DNA from 3 places in the Umezawaea sp. genome. Region 2 is predicted to be linked to each of the others. Evidence: riboswitches for the same ligand, from Rfam matches in the RefSeq annotation. Region 2 holds a riboswitch; each other region holds the start of a gene.
The links. Region 2 has a riboswitch for S-adenosylmethionine ahead of thrC (threonine synthase). Riboswitches for the same ligand answer to the same signal wherever they lie in the genome.

Region 1: linked by a shared signal. The riboswitch ahead of AC156L_RS21255 (aminotransferase class V-fold PLP-dependent enzyme) and the one ahead of thrC (threonine synthase) in region 2 are both predicted to bind S-adenosylmethionine.
Region 3: linked by a shared signal. The riboswitch ahead of AC156L_RS35145 (methionine ABC transporter ATP-binding protein) and the one ahead of thrC (threonine synthase) in region 2 are both predicted to bind S-adenosylmethionine.

The regions. Positions count from the first base shown of each region.
Region 1 is NZ_DBNGPQ010000093.1:107,285-114,890, forward strand. It holds gene AC156L_RS21245 (M28 family metallopeptidase) at 1-936, opposite strand, end outside; gene AC156L_RS21250 (potassium/proton antiporter) at 1,193-2,683, shown strand; SAM riboswitch class IV at 2,732-2,846, shown strand; gene AC156L_RS21255 (aminotransferase class V-fold PLP-dependent enzyme) at 2,881-4,215, shown strand; gene lspA (signal peptidase II) at 4,239-4,793, shown strand; gene AC156L_RS21265 (RluA family pseudouridine synthase) at 4,790-5,719, shown strand; gene AC156L_RS21270 (AsnC family protein) at 5,787-6,605, opposite strand; gene AC156L_RS21275 (cytochrome P450 family protein) at 6,858-7,606, shown strand, end outside.
Region 2 is NZ_DBNGPQ010000080.1:34,466-42,071, forward strand. It holds gene AC156L_RS17580 (hypothetical protein) at 250-402, opposite strand; gene AC156L_RS17585 (S8 family peptidase) at 724-3,864, shown strand; gene thrC (threonine synthase) at 4,028-5,293, opposite strand; SAM riboswitch class I at 5,305-5,434, opposite strand; gene holA (DNA polymerase III subunit delta) at 5,532-6,512, shown strand; gene rpsT (30S ribosomal protein S20) at 6,660-6,920, opposite strand; gene AC156L_RS17605 (VOC family protein) at 7,183-7,606, opposite strand, start outside.
Region 3 is NZ_DBNGPQ010000156.1:5,688-13,293, reverse strand. It holds gene AC156L_RS35155 (resuscitation-promoting factor) at 1-593, shown strand, start outside; gene rsmA (16S rRNA (adenine(1518)-N(6)/adenine(1519)-N(6))-dimethyltransferase RsmA) at 640-1,476, shown strand; SAM riboswitch class I at 2,456-2,549, shown strand; gene AC156L_RS35145 (methionine ABC transporter ATP-binding protein) at 2,765-3,775, shown strand; gene AC156L_RS35140 (methionine ABC transporter permease) at 3,808-4,455, shown strand; gene AC156L_RS35135 (MetQ/NlpA family ABC transporter substrate-binding protein) at 4,520-5,323, shown strand; gene AC156L_RS35130 (4-(cytidine 5'-diphospho)-2-C-methyl-D-erythritol kinase) at 5,416-6,381, shown strand; gene AC156L_RS35125 (ABC-F family ATP-binding cassette domain-containing protein) at 6,425-7,606, shown strand, end outside.

The DNA of each region.
Region 1 (7,606 bases), on a different contig from region 2:
GGCGTGCGCGATGGCGTCGGCGTTCCGGTCGAGCGACGTCGCGTTGACGTTCGCCGTGGTGTCGCACGAGCGGTGGTAGCAGCGGTCGAACGCGACCCCGGACGTGCCGCCCCACTTGGCGGCCTGCGCCGCGGTCTTGACGACCTCGGCACCGGAGAACGTGCCCCCGGTGGCGATGCCCGCCCGCGCGAACGCCGCGTGGTCGGAGCGCCCGCCGACCTCCGTCAGCTCGGGCTGCACGCCGATCGAGGTGAAGTAGGCGACCAGCGTCTGCTGCACGGCGACGGAGCCCGAGGGCTGACTGGCGCCCGAGTAGACGAAGTAGCCGGGGTTCGGGGAACCGGTCATGTCGAAGTTCAGGTAGGTCTTGATCCGCGACCTCTCGGCGGCGGACAACGAGTTCACGTAGAAGGTCGAGCCGACGAGGCCCAGTTCCTCCGCGCCCCACCAGCCGAAGCGCAGGTGCCTGGTGAACGCGGCCCCGCTCGCCCTCGCGGCCAGCGCGACCTCCAGGATCGACGCCGAGCCGGTGCCGTTGTCGTTGATGCCGGGACCCGCGGTGACGCTGTCGAGGTGGCCGCCGACCATCAGGACGTTGTTCAGGTCGCCACCGGGCATGTCCGCGATCAGGTTGTAGCCCGTCGCGCCGTTGCGGGTGAACGTCTGCACCTGGGTGGTGAAGCCCGCCGCGTCCAGCTTGCCCCTGACCCAGTCGATGGACGCCTTGAAGCCCGGCCGTCCGTGGGCGCGGTTGCCGCCGTTGGCGGTCGCGATGCTCTGCAACTGGTTCAGGTCGGCCTGGACGGCGGCCACCGAGATGTTCGGCGCGGCCAGTGCGGCGGGCGCGGGGGCCGCGGTGGCGGACCCGGTGCCGATCAGCACGCTGGTGATCATCAGGGCCGGGATCGACCGGCCTGGGGTTGTTCGCAGCTTCACGTTCTCAACTCCATGCAGGGGTGTGGGTGGAACGGGTCGGCACCGGACAGGGGGTGGCGCGCGGCCCTCTGGCCAACCTGCACCGCCCCGGACGCGTGCCGCTAGGTACGTTCGGCTGATTCACGCCTTCGTGTCCGGATCGGCCGTGACCCTGAGCACTGGAGCACGGGAAGATCCGCTGTCTGATTAGTCCAATTCAGTGGTGACGGGGAACAATGGCGTCACCGTCGAGCACGTCAGGGAGGTCGCGTTGGGAATCACGGCCATCCTCGGCATAGGCGCGGCGGTCCTCCTCGTCTCGGTGATCGCGGTGAGGTTGTCGACGAAACTCGGCCTGCCGTCGCTGCTGCTGTACCTCGGCATCGGTGTGGTGCTGGGCGAGAGCGTGCTCGGGATCGACTTCGAGGACGCCGACCTGACCCGGTCGCTCGGCACCGTCGCGCTGGTCCTCATCCTCGCCGAAGGTGGCCTCACCACGCGGTGGTCGGCGGTGAAACCCGCCCTGGGACTGGGGATCGCACTGTCCACTGTGGGCGTCGGCGTGAGCGTCGCCGTCACCGGCGCGGCGCTGCACCACCTGCTCGGCCTGGACTGGCGGATCGCGCTGCTGTGGGGCGCGGTGCTGTCGTCCACCGACGCGGCGGCCGTGTTCAGCGTGCTGCGCGCGGTGGGTGTCGGCAAACGCCTGACCGGTGCGCTGGAACTGGAGTCCGGCATCAACGACGCGCCCGTGTACATCGCCGTCGTGCTGCTCGCCTCGCCCGACCCGATCACGTGGACCGCCCCGCTGCTGCTCGTCTACGAACTCGTCGTGGGCGGGCTGATCGGGGTGGCGCTGGGCTGGATGGGTGCCGCCGCGCTGCGCCGGGCCGCCCTGCCCGCCACCGGCCTGTACCCGTTGGCGACCGTCGCGGTGTGCGTGCTCGCCTACACGGCGGGCGACCTGGCGCACGCGTCCGGTTTCCTCGCCGTGTACATCGCCGCGCTGGTGCTGGGGAACTCCCGGCTGCCCCACCGGTCGGACACGCTGTCGTTCGCCGAGGGCCTCGGCTGGCTGGCGCAGATCGGCCTCTTCGTGCTGCTCGGCCTGTTCGCCTCGCCGGGGCGGGTGCTGGACGCGCTGGTGCCCGCGCTGGTCGCCGGGGCGGTGCTGGTGCTGCTGGCCAGACCGCTGTCGGTGGCGCTGGCCGCGATCCCGTTCAAGGTGCCGTGGCGGGAGCAGGTGTTCGTCGCCTGGTCCGGGCTGCGCGGGGCGGTGCCGATCGTGTTCGCGCTCATCCCGGTGATCCAGGGCGTGCCGGGGTCGCAGGAACTGGTGGACGCGGTCTTCGTGCTCGTCGTGGTGCTGACCCTGCTGCAGGGCAGCACGCTGCCCGCGCTGGCGAAGCTGCTCGGGCTGGTGCGGACGGGTGAGGCGCACGAGGTGCACGTGGACGCCGCGCCGCTGGACGAGCTGGGGGCGGAGCTGCTCCAGGTGCGCATCCAGCAGGGGTCGAAGCTGCACGGCGTGTACCTGTCGGAACTGCGGTTGCCGCAGGGGGCCGTGGTGAGCCTGATCTCCCGCGGTGGCAAGGGTTTCACACCCCAGCCGACCACCAGGCTCCAGGTGGAGGACCAGATGCTCGTGGTGTCGACCGAGGCGGCTCGGGAGGCGACCGAGAAGCGGCTGCGGTCGATCGACAGGGCGGGCCGGTACGCCCGCTGGAAGGGCGAGGACGGCGGGCGCCCGGCGTTTCCCAGCATCTGAGCGGGGCTCGACGGACGGCGTGCCCGTCGGCTAGCGTCGTCCACGAAAGGTCATGAGTGCCAGCGCGAAGCCCGTGCTAGCTGGCCGGCAACCCTCCTCCGCGGTGGGGTGCCCACGGTGAGGACCTGGTCCGGCGCGCAGCGCGTCCGGGCAAGCGCGGGCCCTCGCCGGGGTCCTGGACCCGAAGGGCAGTCACCATGACCATCGCCATCCCCCGCAGCACCGCTCCCGCCGTTCCCGGAGTCGTCGGCTCGTCGCTGCGCGTGCCGCTCGTGACCGGGGAGCGCGTGGAGTACGCCAACCTCGACCACGCCGCCAGCGCGCCCTGCCTGGAGCAGGTGCGGGACGCGGTCGACGAGCTGCTGCCCTGGTACGCCAGCGTGCACCGCGGCGCCGGGTTCGCCTCCCAGGTGTCGACGCGGGTCTACGAGCAGGCGCGGGATTCCGTGCGCCGCTTCGTGAACGCCCGCCCCACCGAGGCCGTCGTCTTCACCCGCAACACCACCGACGCGCTGAACCTGTTGGCGCGCAGCCTTCCCCGGCACACGTCGGTCGTGCTGTTCGACGCCGAGCACCACGCGGCGCTGCTGCCGTGGCGCGGCCCGAACGTCCGCCGGATCGCCACCCCGTCCTCCGCCGAGGCCGCCGTCGCCGTGCTGGACCGGGAACTCGCGTCCTGCCCCGTCGGACCGAGGCTGGTCGTGGTGACCGGCGCGTCGAACGTGACGGGCGAGGTGTGGCCCGTCGCCGAACTCGCGAAGGTCGCCCGCGGGCACGGCGCGCGGATCGCCCTGGACGCCGCGCAGCTCGCCCCGCACCGCCCGGTGGACGTGCGGGCGCTGGACGTGGACTACGCCGTGTTCTCCGGCCACAAGGTCTACGCGCCCTTCGGCTCCGGCGTGCTCGTCGGCCGGTCCGACTGGTTGCAGGCCGCCGAGCCGTACCTCGTCGGCGGTGGCGCCACGAAGCTGGTCACCGACCACGGCGACCGGCTCGGCGTGGCCTGGTCCGCCGTGCCCGAGCGGCACGAGGCCGGGTCGCCGAACGTGGTCGGCGTGCACGCGCTGGCCGTCGCCTGCGACGTGCTCGGGCGCCACTGGGAGCAGACCGTCGAGCACGAGCGGGTGCTGCTCGCCCGCCTCCGCGCCGGGCTGGCCACCATCCCCGGCCTGAGCGAGCTGAGCCTGTTCGGGGCCGAGCACGACCGCGTCGGGGTCGTCAGCTTCACGATCAGCGGCCACGACGCCGGCTACCTCGCCGCCGCGCTGTCCGCCGAGCACGGCATCGGGGTCCGGGACGGGGCGTTCTGCGCCCACGTCGCCGTGACCAGGCTGCTGGACGGGGTCGGGGCGCACGAGCACCGCGCGCTGCGGGCGTCGCTGGGGCTCGGCAGCACGGTCGACCACGTGGACCGGCTGGTCGCGGCCCTGCGCACCCTCGTGTCGGAGGGGCCGAAGTGGAGCTACGTCCAGCGCGACGGGCGCTGGGAGCCGGAAAACGACCCGCGTCCGCTCCCGCCGTTCCTGTCCTGAGCGGCGACTGGGACAATGGGTGCGTGTCCACCCAACCCGACGTCGACGTGACGCCTGCCGCGCTGCCCCGGCGGCGCCTGGCGCTGCTCGCCTCGGCGGCCGTGGTGGTGCTCGTCGTCGACGTGGTCAGCAAGATCGTCGCGGTGGCCCTCCTGGAGGGCCGTGAGCCGGTCTCGCTGCTGGGCGGCGCGCTGTACCTGCCGCTGATCCGCAACGGCGGCGCCGCGTTCGGCCTCGCCGAGGGCTGGACGGCCGTCCTGGCCCTGATCTCGCTCGGCGTGGTCGGGTTCATCGTGTGGATCGCGCGCAAGCTGCGGTCCGGCCCGTGGGCCCTCGGGCTCGGGATGGTGCTGGGCGGCGCGCTGGGCAACCTGGGCGACCGGATCTTCCGGGCCCCTGGGCCGCTGCGCGGGCACGTGGTGGACTTCCTGTCCCTGTTCGACCCCTACGGCCGGGTGTGGCCGGTGTTCAACGTCGCCGACTCGGCGATCTGCGTTGGCGGGGTGCTCATCGTGACGATGGCGCTGCTCCAGCGCGACTACGACGGCACTCGTGCCGTGAAGAAGGACAAAGGATGAGCGGGTATCGCACCCTGCCCGTGCCGGACGGTCTCGACGGGATGCGCGTCGACGCCGGGTTGGCGAAGTTGCTCGGGCTGTCGCGGACGGCGGTCGCGGCGTTGACCGAGTCCGGCGACGTGGTGCTGGACGGGCAGGCCGCCGGGAAGTCGGATCGGCTGGTCGCCGGGGCGACGCTGGAGGTGACGCTGCCCGAGCCGCCTCGGCCGGTGTCGATCCAGGCCGTGCCGGTCGAGGGCCTCGTCGTGCTGTACCAGGACGACGACATCATCGTGGTGGACAAGCCGGTGGGGGTGGCCGTCCACCCGAGTCCCGGTTGGACCGGACCCACGGTGGTCGGCGGCCTGGCAGGCGCGGGGATCCACGTGGCAACCTCCGGTGCCGCCGAGCGCCAGGGCGTCGTGCACCGCCTCGACGTCGGCACCACCGGGGTGATGGTGGTGGCGAAGTCCGAGAACGCCTACTCGGCGTTGAAGCACGCGTTCAAGGAGCGGACGGTCGACAAGCTGTACCACGCGCTGGTGCAGGGGCACCCGGACCCGATCAAGGGGACGATCGACGCGCCGATCGACCGGCACCCCAAGCACGACTACAAGTTCGCCGTGATGGCCAACGGACGGCCCAGCATCACGCACTACGAGGTCGTGGAGGCCTTCCGGGCCGCGTCGCTGCTGGACGTGCACCTGGAGACCGGGCGCACGCACCAGATCCGGGTGCACTTCTCGGCGCTGCACCACCCGTGCGTGGGGGACCTGACGTACGGGGCCGATCCGACGTTGGCCAAGCGGTTGAAGATCACCCGGCAGTGGCTGCACGCCCGGACGCTGGGGTTCCACCACCCCGCCGACGGCCAGTGGGTGTCCTTCACGTCCGAGTACCCGGCCGACCTGGCCGACGCCCTGGAGCTGCTGCGGGCCGAGGGGTAGGGGCTCGGCGGCCGCTCGTCGTGGGCGGGGGCCGCGGCGCGTGCCGGTTTCGCTCGCGGTCCGCTCGTCAGTCGTCGATCGTCCAGACGAGGGTGTTGAGGTCGATCTCCGGTCTGGCGCTCCAGCGGACCGCCGTGATCGCGGTGTCCTCCGGCAGCACGTAGACGGTGTGCCCGCCCGCTGTCTCGCCCGGCTGCACGCCGATCTTGTGCGGTGGGCGGGACGAGAGGGACACGGGGGCCTTCGCCACCGGTTCTCCGGTGCGGGCCATCAGCACCAGGTACATGTCCGGCAGTGAGTTGAACGGGATGGTGCCGGTGTTCGTCAGTTCCGTGTGCACCACCACGGCGCGTTCGCCGTCCGCGAGCTTGTAGCCCGCCGCGGTGAAGAGGAAGTCCGCCGGGTCCACCACCTCGATCAGCTGGATGGAGAAGGTGGCGCCTTCCAGGCCCTCCGTCTCCAGCGAGGTGCCGATCTTGCCGGTGCGCTGGCCCGTCGCCCCCTTCGAGCCGCCGAACACCGGTTGCTGGTCACCCCTCGCCCAGCCCGCCGACTGGGGCGGGCCCCACGTTTGCTGCGGTGGGGCCTGCTGCGCCGGGAACGGGACGCTGGGGGGCGACTGGTACGGCGGGTACGGCCTGGGGCCTGCCGGGGGACCGCTGTAGGAGCCCCACACCATGCTGTTGGACAGGGCCTGGCGGATGCCGTTGGGGTCGCACTCGACGCCGACCAGCAGGGGCAGGCCGCTGCCCGACAGGGTGATCAACCTCGACGCGGCCTCGCGGGGGTCCATGCCCAGTCTCGCGGCTACCTCGTGCACGGCCGCACGGCCCATCTCCGCGATCACGGCGAGGAGGCGGGCGTCAACGGGATCAGGCGATACCACGCTTCGAACGCTACCCGTCCGGGGTGATCGTCGTGTGGCCGCCACCCCGGGCGCGGGACGGCCTCCCCGCGCGGAGGAGGAGCAGGTGGTGGCCGGGCGTGAGGTGCCGGGGTTCCGGGACACCTCGGGTGGTGCTTGGTCGGGTTTGTCGGAAGTGGCTGCGCCATTCGAGTGACAAGGTCGGGTTCACGGGACACGGACGGATGCCCGGACGTTCAGTTAACACAGTTAACTCACCACGGGAGGGGTGTCATGCACACGACCGAGGCCGGTCTTGAGCGACTCGGGGGCGAGTACCAGCAGGACCCGCACGCGGTGCACGAGCGGCTGCGCCGGACGGGTCCGGTGTCCGAGCTGGTGCTGCCGCGCGGCCTGAAGGTGTGGGTGGTGACGCGGCACGAGGAGGCGCGGATCGCGCTGTCCGACCCGCGCTTCAGCAAGAACTTCGCCGCGGCGGACGACCTGTTCGCCAGGCACCTCCAGCCCGGCGTGCCGCGGCGCGACTTCGACCAGTCGTTCGCCTCGCACATGCTGAACATGGACCCGCCGGACCACACGCGGCTGCGCAAGCTGGTCAACAAGGCGTTCACGGCGCGGCGCATGGAGGCCCTGCGGCCGCGCATCCAGGAGATCACCGACGAGCTGCTGGACGCGATGGCGGGCAAGCCCGAGGTCGACCTGCTGGACGCGCTGGCGTTCCCGCTGCCGATCACGGTGATCTGCGAGCTGCTGGACGTGCCGCTGGACCAGCGCGACGACTTCCGGATCTGGTCGGGGACGCTGCTCACCGACTCGACGCAGGAGGAGATCAACCAGGCCGCCGCGTCGATGTACGCGTTCCTGGCCGGGCTGATCCAGGCCAAGCGGGAGAACCCCGGCGACGACATCTTCTCGGCGCTGATCCACGCCAGCGAGGACGACGACCGGCTCAACGAGGCCGAGCTGATCTCGATGGCGTTCCTGCTGCTGGTCGCGGGCCACGAGACCACGGTCAACCTGAT
Region 2 (7,606 bases):
GTGCTCACGTCCTGTCGGGCTCCGGACTCCGTGCTGAACCGGCTGCGCGGCCGGTCGGCCCGCAGCCGTCCGGGTGCGGTGAGGATGGTCGGCTCGTTCGAGCCCGCGCGCTACAGCCGGCGCTGGTTGTCAGACCGCGGAACTGCGTGCGGCGGTTGAGGCAGCGCCTGACCACGTTGTGGTGCTTGTAGTTGCCGGGCTCGAAGGTGGGCGGCCTACCACCGGCCGAGCCCTGGGCGTTGTCGGCGTTCATCCGCCGACCCGCACCCGCTGCCCGTCCACGTCGGTGTCTCGGATCTCGTCCAGCAGTCGCAGCGGTTGCGGGTCGTCGCCGGCCTGGCCGGGCGTAAGGATCACCGCCAGCGGCAGGTCCGTGGTCCGCTTCCGCAACCGCTCGCGCACGGTCTTCCACGGCCCACACCGTTCGGGAAGATCACGCCAAGGCACGCAGGTGCGTTCCCGCAGGACACACCCTAGAACCGGACAGGTCTAGACCATATTTGTTAAGAACCCTTGTCAATGGCTCGCGGTAGCTCTTACTCTCCGCGACAAACCAGTGACTTGGAGGCGTCAGTGCGCGGTCGGAGCGGTGGACCCCCGAGGAGAACAGTCGTCGTACTCGTCGCGGGTGCCTTGATCATGGGAGGTGCGCAGGCCCTTCACGCCGCGCCAGTGGCGTCGTCCGAGCCGTCCGGCGTGCGGTCGGGCACCGGTGGTGAGTCGGTGACTCTGCTGACCGGTGACCGGGTGTTCCCCGGTTCGAAGGGGTCGGCCGGGTACCTGGAGCCGGGGCCTGGGCGAGAGGGGATGTGGTTCTCGACGTTCGAGAGCGACGGGCACAGCTACGTGGTGCCCGCGGACGCGGAACCGTTGCTGGCCAAGGGGGTGCTCGATCGGCGGCTGTTCGACGTGACCGAGCTGATCGCCTCCGGGTACGGGGACGGGCAGCGGGACACGGTGCCGTTGATCGTGACCTACCAGCCTGGGCAGCGGTCGTTCGCCGCCACCGCGGGCACGGCGGTGACGGTCGACCTGCCCAGCGTCAACGGTGTCGCGGTCGACGTCGAGAAGTCGGCGGGCTCCGGGTTGTGGAGCGGGTTGACCGGGGTTGGTGCGCTGGCCGGGTCCGGGATCAAGAAGGTGTGGCTGGACGGGGTGCGGACCGCGTCGCTGGATCGCAGCGTGCCGCAGATCGGGGCGCCCGCCGCGTGGGCGGCGGGCTACACCGGTGAGGGTGTGACGGTCGCGGTGCTCGACACCGGGGTCGACCAGACCCATCCGGATCTCGCGGACAGGGAGGTGGGGGAGCGGAACTTCTCGAACTCGAAGGACGCCGTCGACCACTACGGGCACGGCACGCACGTGGCGTCGATCATCGCGGGCACCGGTGCCAAGGGAGGCGGTGCGTACCGGGGTGTGGCGCACGGTGCGCGGATCCTGGACGTCAAGGTGCTCGACGACTCCGGCAGCGGTGCGGACTCGGGGATCATCGCGGGGATGCAGTGGGCGGCCGAGCAGGGTGTGGCGGTCGTGAACATGAGTCTCGGCGGGTACGACACCCCCGGGGTCGATCCGCTCGAGGAAGCGGTGAACACGCTGTCCACGACGTACGGGACGCTGTTCGTGATCGCCGCGGGCAACTCCGGGCCCAGAGCGGGTTCCATCGGGTCGCCGGGTACCGCGGACGAGGCGCTGACGGTCGGTGCGGTGGACCGCGACAACAGGATCGCGGACTTCTCCAGCCGCGGGCCCGTGGTGGGTGGCGGGGTGATCAAGCCGGACATCACGGCGCCCGGTGTGGACATCGTGGCCGCTCGGCACGCTGACGGGCGCATCGGTCCACCGGTCGTGGACGGCTACACCGCACTGTCCGGCACGTCGATGGCGACCCCGCACGTGGCGGGCGCGGCGGCGTTGCTGGCGCAGCAGTACCCGGAGCTGACGCGTGAGCAGCTCAAGGCGCGGCTCGTCGCGTCGGCCGCTCCCACCGCCGGTCTGACGCCGTTCGAGCAGGGGGCCGGGCGGGTGGACTCGGCTCGGGCGATGACGCAGGCGATCACCAGCCGGCCGAGCAGCGTCGCGTTCGGGTCGCACCAGTGGCCGCACACCGGTGAGCCCCTGATCACCAAGGAGGTGAGCTACGGCAACGACAGCGCGGTGCCGTTGACGCTCGACCTGCGGGTCGACACGACCGCACCGGATGGGGCACCCGCGCCCGTTGGGCTGTTCGCCGTCGAGCCCGCTCGGCTCACGGTGCCCGCGGGTGGCACGGCGACCGCGACGGTCGTGGCCGACGTGGGCAAGGCGCCCGCCGGTGGGCAGTTCGGTGGGGCGCTGGTCGCCGCGTCGGGCACCGCGAGCGCACGGACCGCCGTGGTGGTCGACCTGGAGCCGGAGAGCTACGACCTGGTCGTGAACGGGACCCAGCGGTCCGGTGAGAAGGCTGAGCACTTCTCGGCGTTCATGACGAACGTGGAGACGGGTGAGTTCGTGTCCCTCGCCAAGGACGCGGACGGGAAGCTGCGGCGACGGGTGCCGGTCGGCGAGTACCTGCTGTCGGGGTCCGTGCAGGGATCGGGGGCGGTGTACACGCACGACTCGTTCAGCTACCCGAAGCTGACGGTCAGCGGTCCCACCACGATCGACCTGGACGCGCGGCTGGCGAAGCCGGTCGTGCTGACGCTGCCGGACCCGACGGCGCGGTTGTCGTTGCTGGAGACGGGTTTCCAGCGGGTCCACGGGGCGAAGACCTACCAGATCGGTGGGTTCTCGTTCGGTGGAGGGACGTCGCACGTCGGTCTGGCGCACCTCGGGCCGGAGGCGCCGCCCGGCGAGGTGACCGGGAAGCTCAGCACGAGCTGGGTCGCGAAGGGCGGGGCCGAGTTCTACGGGCTCGCCTGGTACCTGAAGGGGAGGACGCACACGGGGTTGACCAAGGTGGTCGACAAGGCGGACCTGGCGACCGTGCGGGTCGACGTCGGTGCTCCGGGGCCGGGGGAGTCCGTGACGATCGGCAACGCGTCCACCGCTCACGGGCAGGGTGAGTGGGGCTGGGGTGCGATCGAGGCGTTCACCGCGCCCGGTGTGCGGACCGAGTTCTACGGCGGGGAGAACGCGGACTGGGCGCGGCGGCTCACCGTTCAGAGCCCGGAGGGCTACCGGGGTGGGCTGGACGGGCCGCCGAAGTCGTACGCGCCGCGCAAGGCGTACGAGGAGTCCTTCCACCACGCCGTTTTCGGGCCGAGCCTGACGGACAACCGCGGTCGGCCGTGGCTGTACCGCGACGACTCCGAACTGGTGGCGAACCTGCCGCTGTTCGGCGACGGGGCGGGCAACGCCGGGCAGGCGCCCGCGGTGGGCGCGCTGAAGCTCTACCGCGGCGGTGAGCTGCTGGCCGAGAGCGCCTCTCCCGGCTACGGGCGCTTCGCGCTGCCGGACGGTGCGGCGGACTACCGGCTCACCACCGACGCGGTGCGGAGCACGACTCCGTTCAGCACCAGGGTGTCGGCGGTGTGGACCTTCCGGTCCGATCGGACCGCGGAGATCGCGGCGCTGCCGATCTCGGTGATCCGCTACGCGCCGAAGCTCGACTCCGCGGGCACCGCGCCCGCCGGTCGGGTGTTCCCCGTGCCGGTATCGGTGCAGAACCAGGCCGGTGTGGTCCAGGCGCGGAAGCGGATCACGTCGGCCGAGGTGTCCTACGACAGCGGCGTCACGTGGCAGGCGGTCGCGGTGAACGGCGGCCGTGTGCTGACGCTGTCGCACCCGGAGGGCGCCAGGTCGGTGTCGTTGCGGGCCAAGGCGGCTGACCGGTCGGGAGGGAGCGTCGAGCAGACCATCATCGACGCCTACCTGCTGCGCTGACGACGGTGGGGCCGCACCCAAGCTGGGTGCGGCCCCACCGGTGTCGTGGTCAGGGGTGGTGGTTCTACGGGTGTTGTGGTCGGGCTGGGTGTGGCTCCGCCGGTGTCGCGGTCAGGTCGGGTGCGGCCCTACCGGTGTCGCGGTCAGGAGGTGGCCGTTCCGGTCAGCGCCTGGAGGCGAGCGCGTCCAGCACTGCCTGCGCCGACGGCGGCACGGTCGCCAGCGGGGCCAGGGTGTGGGAGACGGCGTCGAGGGTCTTGAGGCCGTCGCCGGTGATGAGCAGCACTGTCTCCGCGTCGGGGTCGAGCTTGCCGGTCTCGACCAGCTTCTTGGCCGTCGCGACGGTCACGCCGCCCGCGGTCTCGGCGAAGATGCCCTCGGTGCGGGCCAGCAGGCGGATGCCCTCGACGACCTCCTCGTCGGTGACGTCCTCGATGGCGCCGCCGGTGCGGCGGACGGCGTCCAGCACGTACGGGCCGTCGGCGGGCGCGCCGATCGCGAGGGAGCGGGCGATGGTGTCCGGGCGGACGGGGCGGACCACGTCGTGGCCGTTCTTGAACGCGGCGGACACGGGGGAGCAGCCGGTGGCCTGCGCGCCGAAGACCTTGTACGGGGTCTGCTCGACCAGGCCGAGTTCGCCGAACTCGCGGAAGGCCTTGTCGACCTTGGTGAGCTGCGAGCCGGACGCGATCGGCACGACGATCTGCTCGGGCAGCCGCCAGCCGAGCTGCTCGGCGACCTCGTAGCCCAGGGTCTTGGAGCCCTCGGCGTAGTACGGGCGGACGTTGACGTTCACGAACGCCCAGTCCTCGTGCTCGGCAGCCAGTTCCTGCGCCAGGCGGTTCACGTCGTCGTAGTTGCCGTCGACGGCGATCAGGGCGCCGTCGTACACGGCGGTCATGAGGATCTTGGCCTGCTCCAGCGAGGAGGGCACGAGCACGACCGACTCCCAGCCCGCGCGGGCCGCGGCGGCGGCGACGGCGTTGGCCAGGTTGCCGGTGGACGGGCAGGCGAGCACGGTGAAGCCGAGTTCACGGGCCGCGGCGAGGGCCACGCCGACCACGCGGTCCTTGAAGGAGTGCGTGGGGTTGCCGGTGTCGTCCTTCACCCACACCTTGCGCAGCCCGAGGGCCTTGGCGAGCCGGTCGGCCCGCACGAGGCGCGTGCCGCCGGGCTCGGTGTTCGGGTGGGACTGGACGGTCGACGGAACGGGCAGGAGGCCGCGGTAGCGCCAGATCGACCGGGGGCCGGATTCGATGTCCTCGCGGCGGATCCGGCCGAAGTCGTAGGCCACTTCCAGCGGCCCGAAACACTCGATGCACGCGTACTCGGCGGCGAGAGGGGTTTCGTGGCCGCACTCGCGACACGAGAGCGCGCGGGCGGGGCCGAGGTCGAACGAGGTGCTCGTGGGCACACTGACAGCAGTCATCGCGAGGTAACTCCTCATCTGTCCCGCATCGCGGGTCGGAATTGGCACCATGACCGTCGAGCGCCCGCACGCGTGCGAGTACCTGACGATCGGGTTGCCGGGGCTTCTTCGGGCCGATCCCTCTGCCCCTCTGGATGAGCGGTATTCAGTTGTGGTCCCCAAGTTACGGCACCCTCCCGCCCTTCGACCACCGGTGTCCACACTTCGGGAGTGCGCGGAGCGTGGGAGGATTCGTGCCGTGAGCGCTGCCGCTGTCGCCCCCGATCCGTTGCAACTCGTGGTCGGCGACGAGGAACTGCTGGTCGAAAGGGCGATCCGCGCGGCCCTGGACGCGGCGCGCGCCATCGACGCCCAGGCCGACCTGACCCGCGTCCGGGTGACTGACCTCACCCCGCCCGAGCTGGCCGAACTGGTCAGCCCGTCGCTGTTCGCCGAGGGGCGGGTCATCGCCCTGGAGGCGGCGCAGGAGGCGGGCAAGGAGATCGCCGACACGGTCATCGCCTACGCCAAGGCCCCCGCCGACGGCATCACGCTGGTGGTCGTGCACTCCGGCGGCGGGCGCAGCAAGGCGGCCAAGGAGCTGCCCGCCGCGCTGAAGAAGGCCGGCGCGGTGACCGTCGAGTGCCCGAAGATCACCAAGGCGTCCGAGCGCGAGGCGTTCGTGCGCAACGAGGTCCGCGCGGCGGGCGGGAAGATCGACCCCGAGGGCGTCTCGGTGCTGATCGACTCCGTCGGCACGGACCTGCGCGAGCTGGCCGCCGCCGCCTCGCAGCTGGTGGCCGACAGCGGCGGGAAGATCAACGCCGACGAGGTGCGCCGGTACCACCGCGGGCGCGCCGAGGTCACCGGCTTCGCCGTCGCGGAGAAGGCCGTGGCGGGGGACCGGGCCGGTGCGCTGGAGGCGCTGCGCTGGGCCATGCAGCTCGGGGTGCCGCACGTGCTGGTCGCGGACGCGCTGGCGGACTCGGTGCGGACCATCGCGCGGGTGTCGGCGGCCGGTCGAGCGGACCCGTTCCAGCTGGCCGGGTCGCTGGGGATGCCGCCGTGGAAGGTGAAGAAGGCCCAGGGGCAGGCGCGGGGGTGGGATTCCCCCGGATTGGCCGAGGCGATGTCGGTGGTGGCCTTGTTGAACGCCGACGTGAAGGGCGTGGCCGCCGACGCCGACTACGCGTTGGAAAGGGCCGTGCTGCGCATCGTGGCCGTGCACGGGCGCCGCTGAGCATCGTCCATCGCCCCGTGTGAGTCTTCTGCCGTGAGCAGTGGCTGGTGGGTGCCGCTGCTCACGGCGGAGGGCAGCTTCCGTGGAACGCCGAGAGGGCGCCACCCCTGGGGGTGACGCCCTCTCGGCAAGGACCCGATCGACGAATCAGATCTGGTTGGCGCGCTTCGCCAGGGCCGACTTCTTGTTGGCGGCCTGGTTGGCGTGGATGACGCCCTTGGTCGCGGCCTTGTCGAGCTTGCGGGACACGTCCTGCAGGAGCGCGGTGGCCTTGTCCTTGTCGCCGGCGTCGGCGGCCTCGCGGAACTTGCGCACCGCGGTCTTCAGGGAAGACTTGACGGACTTGTTCCGCAGCCGAGCCTTCTCGTTGGTCTTGATCCGCTTGAGCTGGGACTTGATGTTGGCCATGCTGACGCCCTCGTTCTCTTACGTTGGGGGTGTACCGCGTTGGTGTTTCGGCCCTGCCGGTGAGGGCAGGTTTCCTCCAGTGCGGAATGCCACGCGGGTACGGCCAGCAAGACTAGCAGCAGGTCGCCGACCAGCAGGAACCGGGCTGGTCAGCGGACCGTGAGCGGGGCCTCGGGAGAGGACCGCCCCGCCGTGGGCCTGCTCTCGACGAGGGACCGGTGAGGGCGTCGCGGGGATCCGCGCCAGCTGAGTTCGCGGCGGTTCAGCCCGTGGAGACGTCCAGGATCCGGAAGGGGGCACCGAGCGGGTCGCCGACCGTGGCGAAGCGGCCGAGGGCGGAGTCGGTGGGGTCGCCCACCGCGATCCCGCCGAGTTCCACGACCCGCGCGACGGCCTCGTCGACGTCCGTCACGCCGAAGTAGGTCATCCAGTGCGGGGGGATGTCGGCGGGCACCTCGTCGGTCATCGCGAACGCGCCGCCGACCGCCCGGTCGTCCACCTTGAACCGCGTGTAGCCCGCGTCGGGGGTGCTCTCCGCCTCGACGTCGAACACGTCGCGGTAGAACTCCGCCGCGCGGTCGAGGTCCCTGGCCGCCAGTTCGTTCCACACCACCGCGCCCGGCTCGTTCACGACGTACGCGCCGATGTGCGTGCCTGCCTCCCACATGCCGAACGACGCGCCGGTC
Region 3 (7,606 bases), on a different contig from region 2:
TGACGCCGCTGGGCGCCGAGGACACCGTCGAGGGCGGAGCGGACCTCAAGATCGCCAACGGCGCCGAGATCCACATCAGCCGCACCGGCGTCTCCGTCATCAACGTGACCGAGCCCATCAAGGCTCCCGTCGAGGAGATCCTCGACGCCGAGATGCCCAAGGGCGAGACCAAGGTCGAGCAGGAGGGCGTCGCGGGCGAGGAGATCAACTCCTACCGCGTCACGCTCAAGAACGGCCAGGAGGTCGGCCGGGAGAAGATCGGCTCCAAGGTCACCAAGGAAGCCGTCGCCAAGAAGGTCCGCAAGGGCACCAAGGCCGCTCCCAACCCCGTCATCTCCGACGGCAGCGACTGGGACCGGCTCGCGGGCTGCGAGGCCGGCGGCAACTGGGCCATCAACACCGGCAACGGCTACTACGGCGGCCTCCAGTTCAGCCCGTCCACGTGGACGGCCAACGGCGGCGGCCAGTACGCCCCGATGGCCCACCAGGCGACCCGCGAGCAGCAGATCGCCGTCGCGACCAAGGTCCGCGACGCCGCGGGCGGCAAGTACACCGCGTGGCCCGGTTGCCGCGCCAAGTTGGGCTTGGCGTAACAATTGCCGCGTGACTGAACAACCGTCGTCGACCGGGCCGGGGAGCATGCTCCTCGGCCCGGCCGACGTTCGGCGCCTAGCGGCCGAACTGGACATCCGCCCCACCAAGAAGCTCGGTCAGAACTTCGTGCACGACCCGAACACGGTTCGGCGCATCGTGACGGTGGCGGAGCTGACCCCGGACGACGTCGTGCTGGAGGTCGGTCCCGGCCTCGGCTCCCTGACGCTCGCGCTGCTGCCCGCGTGCCGCGCCCTCGTCGCCGTGGAGATCGACCCCGTCCTGGCCGCCAGGCTGCCGCGGACGGCGCTGGAACGGGCACCCGAGCTGGCCGACCGGCTCCACGTGGTGCTCGCCGACGCCATGCGCGTCCAGGCGGCCGACCTGCCGGTCGCCCCGACCGCGCTCGTCGCGAACCTGCCGTACAACGTGGCCGTGCCGGTCGTGCTGCACCTGATGGCCGAGCTGCCGTCGTTGACCAAGGGGCTCGTGATGGTGCAGGCCGAGGTGGCCGACCGGATGGCCGCCGGGCCCGGCAGCAAGGTGTACGGGGTGCCGAGCGTGAAGCTCGCCTGGTACGCCGACGCCCGGCGCGCGGGGCCCGTGCCTCGGTCGGTGTTCTGGCCCGTGCCCAACGTGGACTCGGCGCTGGTGGCGTTCAAGCGTCGCCCGGAGTTGATGTCCACTGTGGACCGGCGGGCGCTGTTCACGTTGGTGGACGCGGCTTTCGCGCAGCGGCGGAAGACCATGCGGGCCGCGCTGTCCGGGTGGGCAGGGTCCGCTGTGGAGGCTGAGCGGCGGCTCGTCGCGGCCGGTGTGGACCCCGGTATCCGCGGGGAGCAGTTGAGCGTGGAGGACTTCGCCCGCATCGCCGCGACGGTGTGACCGGCGGCCGGCTCGGGGTGCGCGGGGCGGGGGTGCTCCTGTCGTGAGGACCCCCCGACGCACACGCTACGGGAGGGGTCCGACATTTTTCGGGGGTCGGCTCGGGGCGGGTGGGGTCGGCGGCTGGGCGTTCGGGAGCCAGGGGTTCGGGGTGCTCGGGGTGTGGCGCGGGGGCTGGGGCGCGGGTGGTCGAGGGCTTGGTGGGCCGGTTCGCTCGGGCTGAGGTCGGTGGGGCTGCTGTTCGGGTGAGGTGGGGGCCGGTTTAGCTCGGGCGGGGTCGGCTGGGCCGGCTTGTTCGGGGTGGGGTCGGTGGGACTGCTGTTCGGGTGAGGTGGTGCCGGTTTGTTCGGCGGGATCGGCGGGGGCTGGCTTGTTGGGCGTGAGGTCGGTGGGCTGGCTGTTCGGGTGAGGTGGTGCCGGTTTGTTCGGGCGGGGTCGGCGGGGGCCGGTTCGTTCGGCGTGAGGTCGGTGAGGTGGGTGCCGGTTTCCTCGGGTGGAGTCGGAGCCGGCCTGCTCGGGATGTGGTCTGTGTGGCGGCTGCTCGGGTGTGGTCCGTGGGAGCGGGGTGGCTCGGCGGTGGGGTCGGCTGGCTTGAGGCGAGGGCTGGCGGTGGCCCGGTGTTGCCGTCCGAGCCCTGGCGGTCGAGGAGTTGGTGTCTCGGCCAGGGGGTGGCGAAGGCCGGTCGTGCGTGGTGCGGTTCCAGGGTGTGGGTTGTCGTGAGCCGCGCTGGGGTTGTTCCGCGGCGTGGGCCGGTTGAGCGGGAATGGCCAGGGGTTGAGCGGTGTGGCTCACCCGATTCACCTGTTCGGACGTAAGGGGTCCGGTTGATCATCGGCCAGTAGGCCGATTGGCCGGTGATCCGTGGGTTCGGTACCGGATTCAGGCGTGGATGCTGGTCCAGAAGTGTGACTTCTCGAACGATCCCAGATTGTGGGCCTTTCGGGCTTGCGTTTGCGGCCTCGGGTCGGGTGTACTCGTGTTGCCATCCCGAGCGGCCGAGAGACCTGGCTCTTTGACGCCGCAGCAACCACCCGCTGGACGCGGGCAGGTGCTTCCGCCAGGCTCGATGGAGGATTACGTGCCCACGCAGGGAATGCTCACGCGGCGCCGGACGGTCGACCAGTGCCGCCGCACCAACACGGGCTGTCGACGCTAACTCGTACAGGCGCTTCTCCTTACCCCCTAGCCTCTACCCGAATTCCTCGCCGTCCTCATCGGACGGTCCATTGAGGACGGCCGCCGCATGCCACAAGCACTGCGACGCCGCGCGTAGCCGTGGAGCGAAAACGTGATCACTGTCGAAAACCTCACCAAGTCCTTCGCCGGGCACTCAGGCCCGGTCGTGGCCCTCGACGGCGTCAACCTGGAAGTCCAGGCCGGCACCGTCCTCGGGGTCGTCGGGCCGAGCGGAGCGGGCAAGTCCACCCTCGCCCGGTGCGTCGCACTGCTGGAGCGCCCCGACAGCGGCGCGATCCGCGTCGACGGCACCGACCTCGTCTCGCTGGACGGCACCGCGCTGCGCGCCGCCCGTCGGCAGATCGGCGTTGTGCCGCAAGGGGATTCACTGCTCCGGCAGCGCACCGCCGCGGGCAACGTGGCACTGCCGCTGGAGTCCGCGGGCGTGCCCGGTCCGCAGCGCCGCAACCGCGTCGCCGAACTGCTCGACCTGGTCGGCCTGACCGAGAAGGCGGGCAGCTACCCGGACCAGCTCTCCGGCGGCCAGCGCCAGCGCATCGCCGTCGCCCGCGCGCTGGCGGCCGGGCCGTCGGTGCTGCTCGCCGACGAGCCGACGTCCGCGCTCGACCCCGACACGACCGGGTCGGTGCTGACCGTGCTGGACCGCGCCCGCGCCGAACTCGGCATCACCGTCCTCGTCGTCACGCACGACATGGCCGTGGTGCGCCGGATCTGCGACGACGTCGCCGTGCTGGAGGACGGCCGGGTCGTGGAGCACGGCCGCGTGCTGGACCTGGTGTCGGACGGCGCCAGCCGCACCGCCGCGTCGCTGCTGCCCGCGATCGACCAGAACCCGCTGGCGGAGAGCCGTTTCGACCGCGTCGCGGACGTCGTGCTGGTCGGCTTCGCGGCCGTCGGCGCGCTGCTGCCCGAGGTCACCAGCCGGTTCGGCGTCGAGCTGAACCTGCTCGGCGGCGGGCTCACGCGGCTCGCCGAGACGCCGGTCGCGCGCTTCCGCGTCGGCCTCAAGGGTGAGCGCGCCGACTCCGCGCTGGAGTGGATCTCCGAAGCGGGCGCCTCCGTCCAGCGCACCCTCAAGGGTCCGCAGGGAGTAGCTGCGTGAGGTCTGCGACACCCTGGTCCACCGTGTTCGACATGCTCGTCGACGCAACCGGCGAGACGTTGTACATGGTGGGCGTCTCCACCCTGGTCGCGACCGTGCTCGGCATCCCGGTAGGGGTCTGGCTCCAGCTCACCGCTCCCGGTGGGCTGAAGCCCAGCCCTCTGCTGCACAGGGCTCTGGGCTTCATCACCGACCTCGGGCGCTCGATGCCGTTCGTGGTCCTGCTCATCGCGTTGACGGCGCTCACCCGGCTGGTGCTCGGCAGCTCGATCGGCACCAGCGCGGTGATCGTGCCGCTGTCGATCGGCGCCGTGCCGTTCGTCGGGAGGCTGGTGCAGAACATCCTGTCCGAGGTGCACGTCGCCGTGGTCGAGGCGGCCGTGACGACCGGGGCGGGCACGCTGCGGATCGTGCGCAGCGTGCTGCTCCGGGAATCGTTGCCCGCCTTGATCAACGCGATCGGCGTGACCGTGATCGCCGTGCTGGGCTACTCCGCCATGGCCGGGATCATCGGCGGCGGCGGGCTCGGCGACCTGGCGATCCGCGAGGGCTACCAGCGGTTCAACGACCGGGTCCTGTGGGCCACCGTCGCCTGGCTCGCCGTGGTGACCACGGTCATCCAGTTCGCCTTCACTCGCGCCGCCCGTTCCGCCGACCGGCGCAGGCACGCGTCCGTCTAGTCCGACTCCGGACACCCCCCGTTCGACCCACTCATCGGCCACCGCCGACGCACAAAGGAACCCCATGCGCATTCGTGCTGCCCTCGTCGCCCTGCTGCTGACCGCGGCGGGCTGTGGCAGCGGCACCACCGCCGCGACCGACCCCTCAGCCCCGCTGAAGGTCGGTGTCAGCCCCACGCCCCACGGCGAGATCCTCAAGCACGTGGCCGACACCCTGGCCGCCGAGAAGGGCCTCAAGATCGAGGTCGTCGAGTTCACCGACTACGTCCAGCCGAACACCGCCCTGGTCGACGGATCGCTGGACGCCAACTACTTCCAGACCGTGCCGTACCTGGACACGGTCAAGCAGTCCAGCGGCGCCGCGCTGGAGTGGATCGGCCCGGTGCACCTGGAACCGCTCGGCGTGTACTCGACGAAGCACGAGAAGCTCACCGACCTGCCCGAGGGCGCCAAGGTCGGCGTCGCCAACGACGCGACCAACGAGGCGCGCGGCCTCAAGCTGCTCCAGGCCAACGGGCTGATCAAGGTCAAGGCGGGCACCGAGGAGACCGCGACGATCCGCGACGTCGAGGACAACCCGAAGAAGCTGGAGTTCGTCGAACTGGAGGCCGCCCAGCTGCCCCGGTCGCTGGAGGACACCGACGCGTCCGTCGTGAACGGCAACTACGCGATCGACGCGGGCCTCAAGCCCGCCTCGGACGCCCTCGTGCTGGAGAAGGCCGAGGGCAACCCCAACGCCAACGGCCTCGTCACCCGCGCCGAGCTGAAGGGCGACAAGAGGATCGGGGACCTGCTCGCCCTGCTCCAGTCGCAGCAGGTCAAGGACTACATCAACCAGAAGTTCGCCGGGGCCGTCCTGCCCGTCTGACCAGTGCGCCGAGCCGCTCGACCCCCGTCGGGCGGCCTCGGCCGCGGGCCGGTGGGAGCGAACACGTCCTCGACGCCCGTAGGCTGCATGTCGTGCTCGCCGTAGTCCCACCCCCGGTCACCGTCCGCGTCCCGGCCAAGGTCAACCTCCACCTGGCCGTCGGGAACCTCCGCGCTGACGGCTACCACGACATGGTCACCATCTTCCAGGCGCTGTCGCTGCACGACGACGTCACGGTGGCGGTCGCCGACGACCCCGGCGTGGAGGTGCGCGGCGAAGGCGCCGACTCCGTGCCGACCGGTCCGACGAACCTCGCCTGGATGGCCGTGCGGGCGCTCGCCGCGCACGTGGGGCGCGACCCCGAGGACCCGAAGGTCCGCGTGGTGATCCGCAAGAACATCCCCGTCGCGGGCGGCATGGCGGGCGGCAGCGCCGACGCGGCCGCCGCACTGGTCGGTCTCGCCTCCCTGTGGCGGCTGGAGATCGGTCGGGACGAGCTGGCCACCCTCGCCCGCGGCATCGGCGCCGACGTCCCGTTCGCGCTGTACGGCGGCACCGCCCTGGGCACGGACCGCGGCGACCAGATCGTGCCCGTCCTCGCCCGGCACCCGTTCCACTGGGTCATCGCGTTCGACAAGGGCGGCCTCTCGACGCCCGAGGTGTTCGGGGAACTCGACCGGCTGCGCACCGACGGCAACCCGCCGCGCGTCGGGGCCGCCGAGGCCGTGCTCGAAGGCCTCGCGTCCGGCGACCCCCGGCAGCTCGCCCTGCTGCTCGGCAACGACCTCCAGGCCGCCGCCGTGTCGCTGCGGCCCAACCTGCGGCGCACGCTGCGCGCCGGGGTCAACGCCGGTGCCCTCGCCGGGATGGTGTCCGGGTCCGGCCCGACCTGCGCGTTCCTCTGCACCGACGCCGACTCGGCCGTGCGGGTCGCCGCCGAGCTGGCCGGTGCGGGCGTGTGCCGGACCGTCCGCGTCGCCCAGGGGCCCATGCCCGGCGCCCGCGTCGTGGCCTCCGAGGAAGCACCCCGACCGGTGCCGCCCGAGGTCCACGCCTAAGTCCCGCTCTTCCTCCTCCCTACTCTGAAGGTGCGCTTCCACGATGGCCAACCTGGTCAACCTCGAGTCCGTGTCCAAGTCGTTCGGCGTCCGGCCCCTGCTGGACGGGGTGTCCCTCGGTGTCGGTGACGGCGATCGGATCGGGGTGGTGGGCCTCAACGGTGGCGGCAAGACCACCCTGCTGGAGGTCCTGGCGGGCCTCGAAGACCCCGACTCGGGGCGCGTGAGCCAGAACCGCGGGCTGTCCATGGCCGTGGTGACCCAGCGGACCGAGCTGCCCGAGGGCTCCACCGTCCGGCACGCCGTGATCGACCCGCTCGGGTTCGACGCGGAGCACGAGTGGGCCGCCGACGCCCGCGTCCGGTCCATCCTGGACGGACTGGGGATCACCGCGCTGGGCCTGGACTCGCCCGTCGGGACCATGTCCGGTGGCGAGCGGCGCCGCGTCGCGCTGGCCGCCGCGCTGGTGCAGGACCTCGACCTGCTGGTGCTGGACGAGCCGACCAACCACCTCGACGTCGAGGGCGTGCGCTGGCTGGCCGCGCACCTGCTGGCCCGCAAGTCGGCGCTCGTGGTCGTGACGCACGACCGCTGGTTCCTCGACACCGTCTGCACCCGCACGTGGGAGGTCGTCGGCGGCCAGGTGGAGCAGTACGAGGGCGGCTACGCGGACTGGATCTTCGCCCGCGCCGAGCGGGGGCGGCTGGCCGACACCCTGGAGGAGAAGCGCCGCAACCTGGCCCGCAAGGAGCTGGCCTGGCTGCGCCGCGGCGCCCCGGCCCGCACCTCCAAGCCCCGCTACCGCATCGACGCCGCCGAGGCGCTGATCTCCGACGTGCCCGCGCCCCGCGACAAGGTCGAGCTGCTGGCGTTCGCCAAGCGCCGCCTCGGGCGCACGGTGCTGGAGCTGGAGGACGCGACCCTCACCGTCGGCAACCGGACGCTGGTCAAGGACCTGACGTGGCGGATCGGTCCCGGCGACCGGATCGGGCTCGTCGGCGTCAACGGGTCGGGCAAGACGACGCTCCTGCGGCTGCTGGCCGGTGAGCGGGAGACCGAGGGCGGTCGGCGCATCCAGGGCCAGACGGTGAAGCTCGCCCACCTCACCCAGGAGCTGCACGACCTGCGCGGGTCGATGCGGGTGCTGGAGGCCATCGAGGAGGTCGCCCGGCGGGTCGTGCTGGGCAAGCAGGAGATGTCCGCCTCGCAGCTGGGGGAGCGGTTC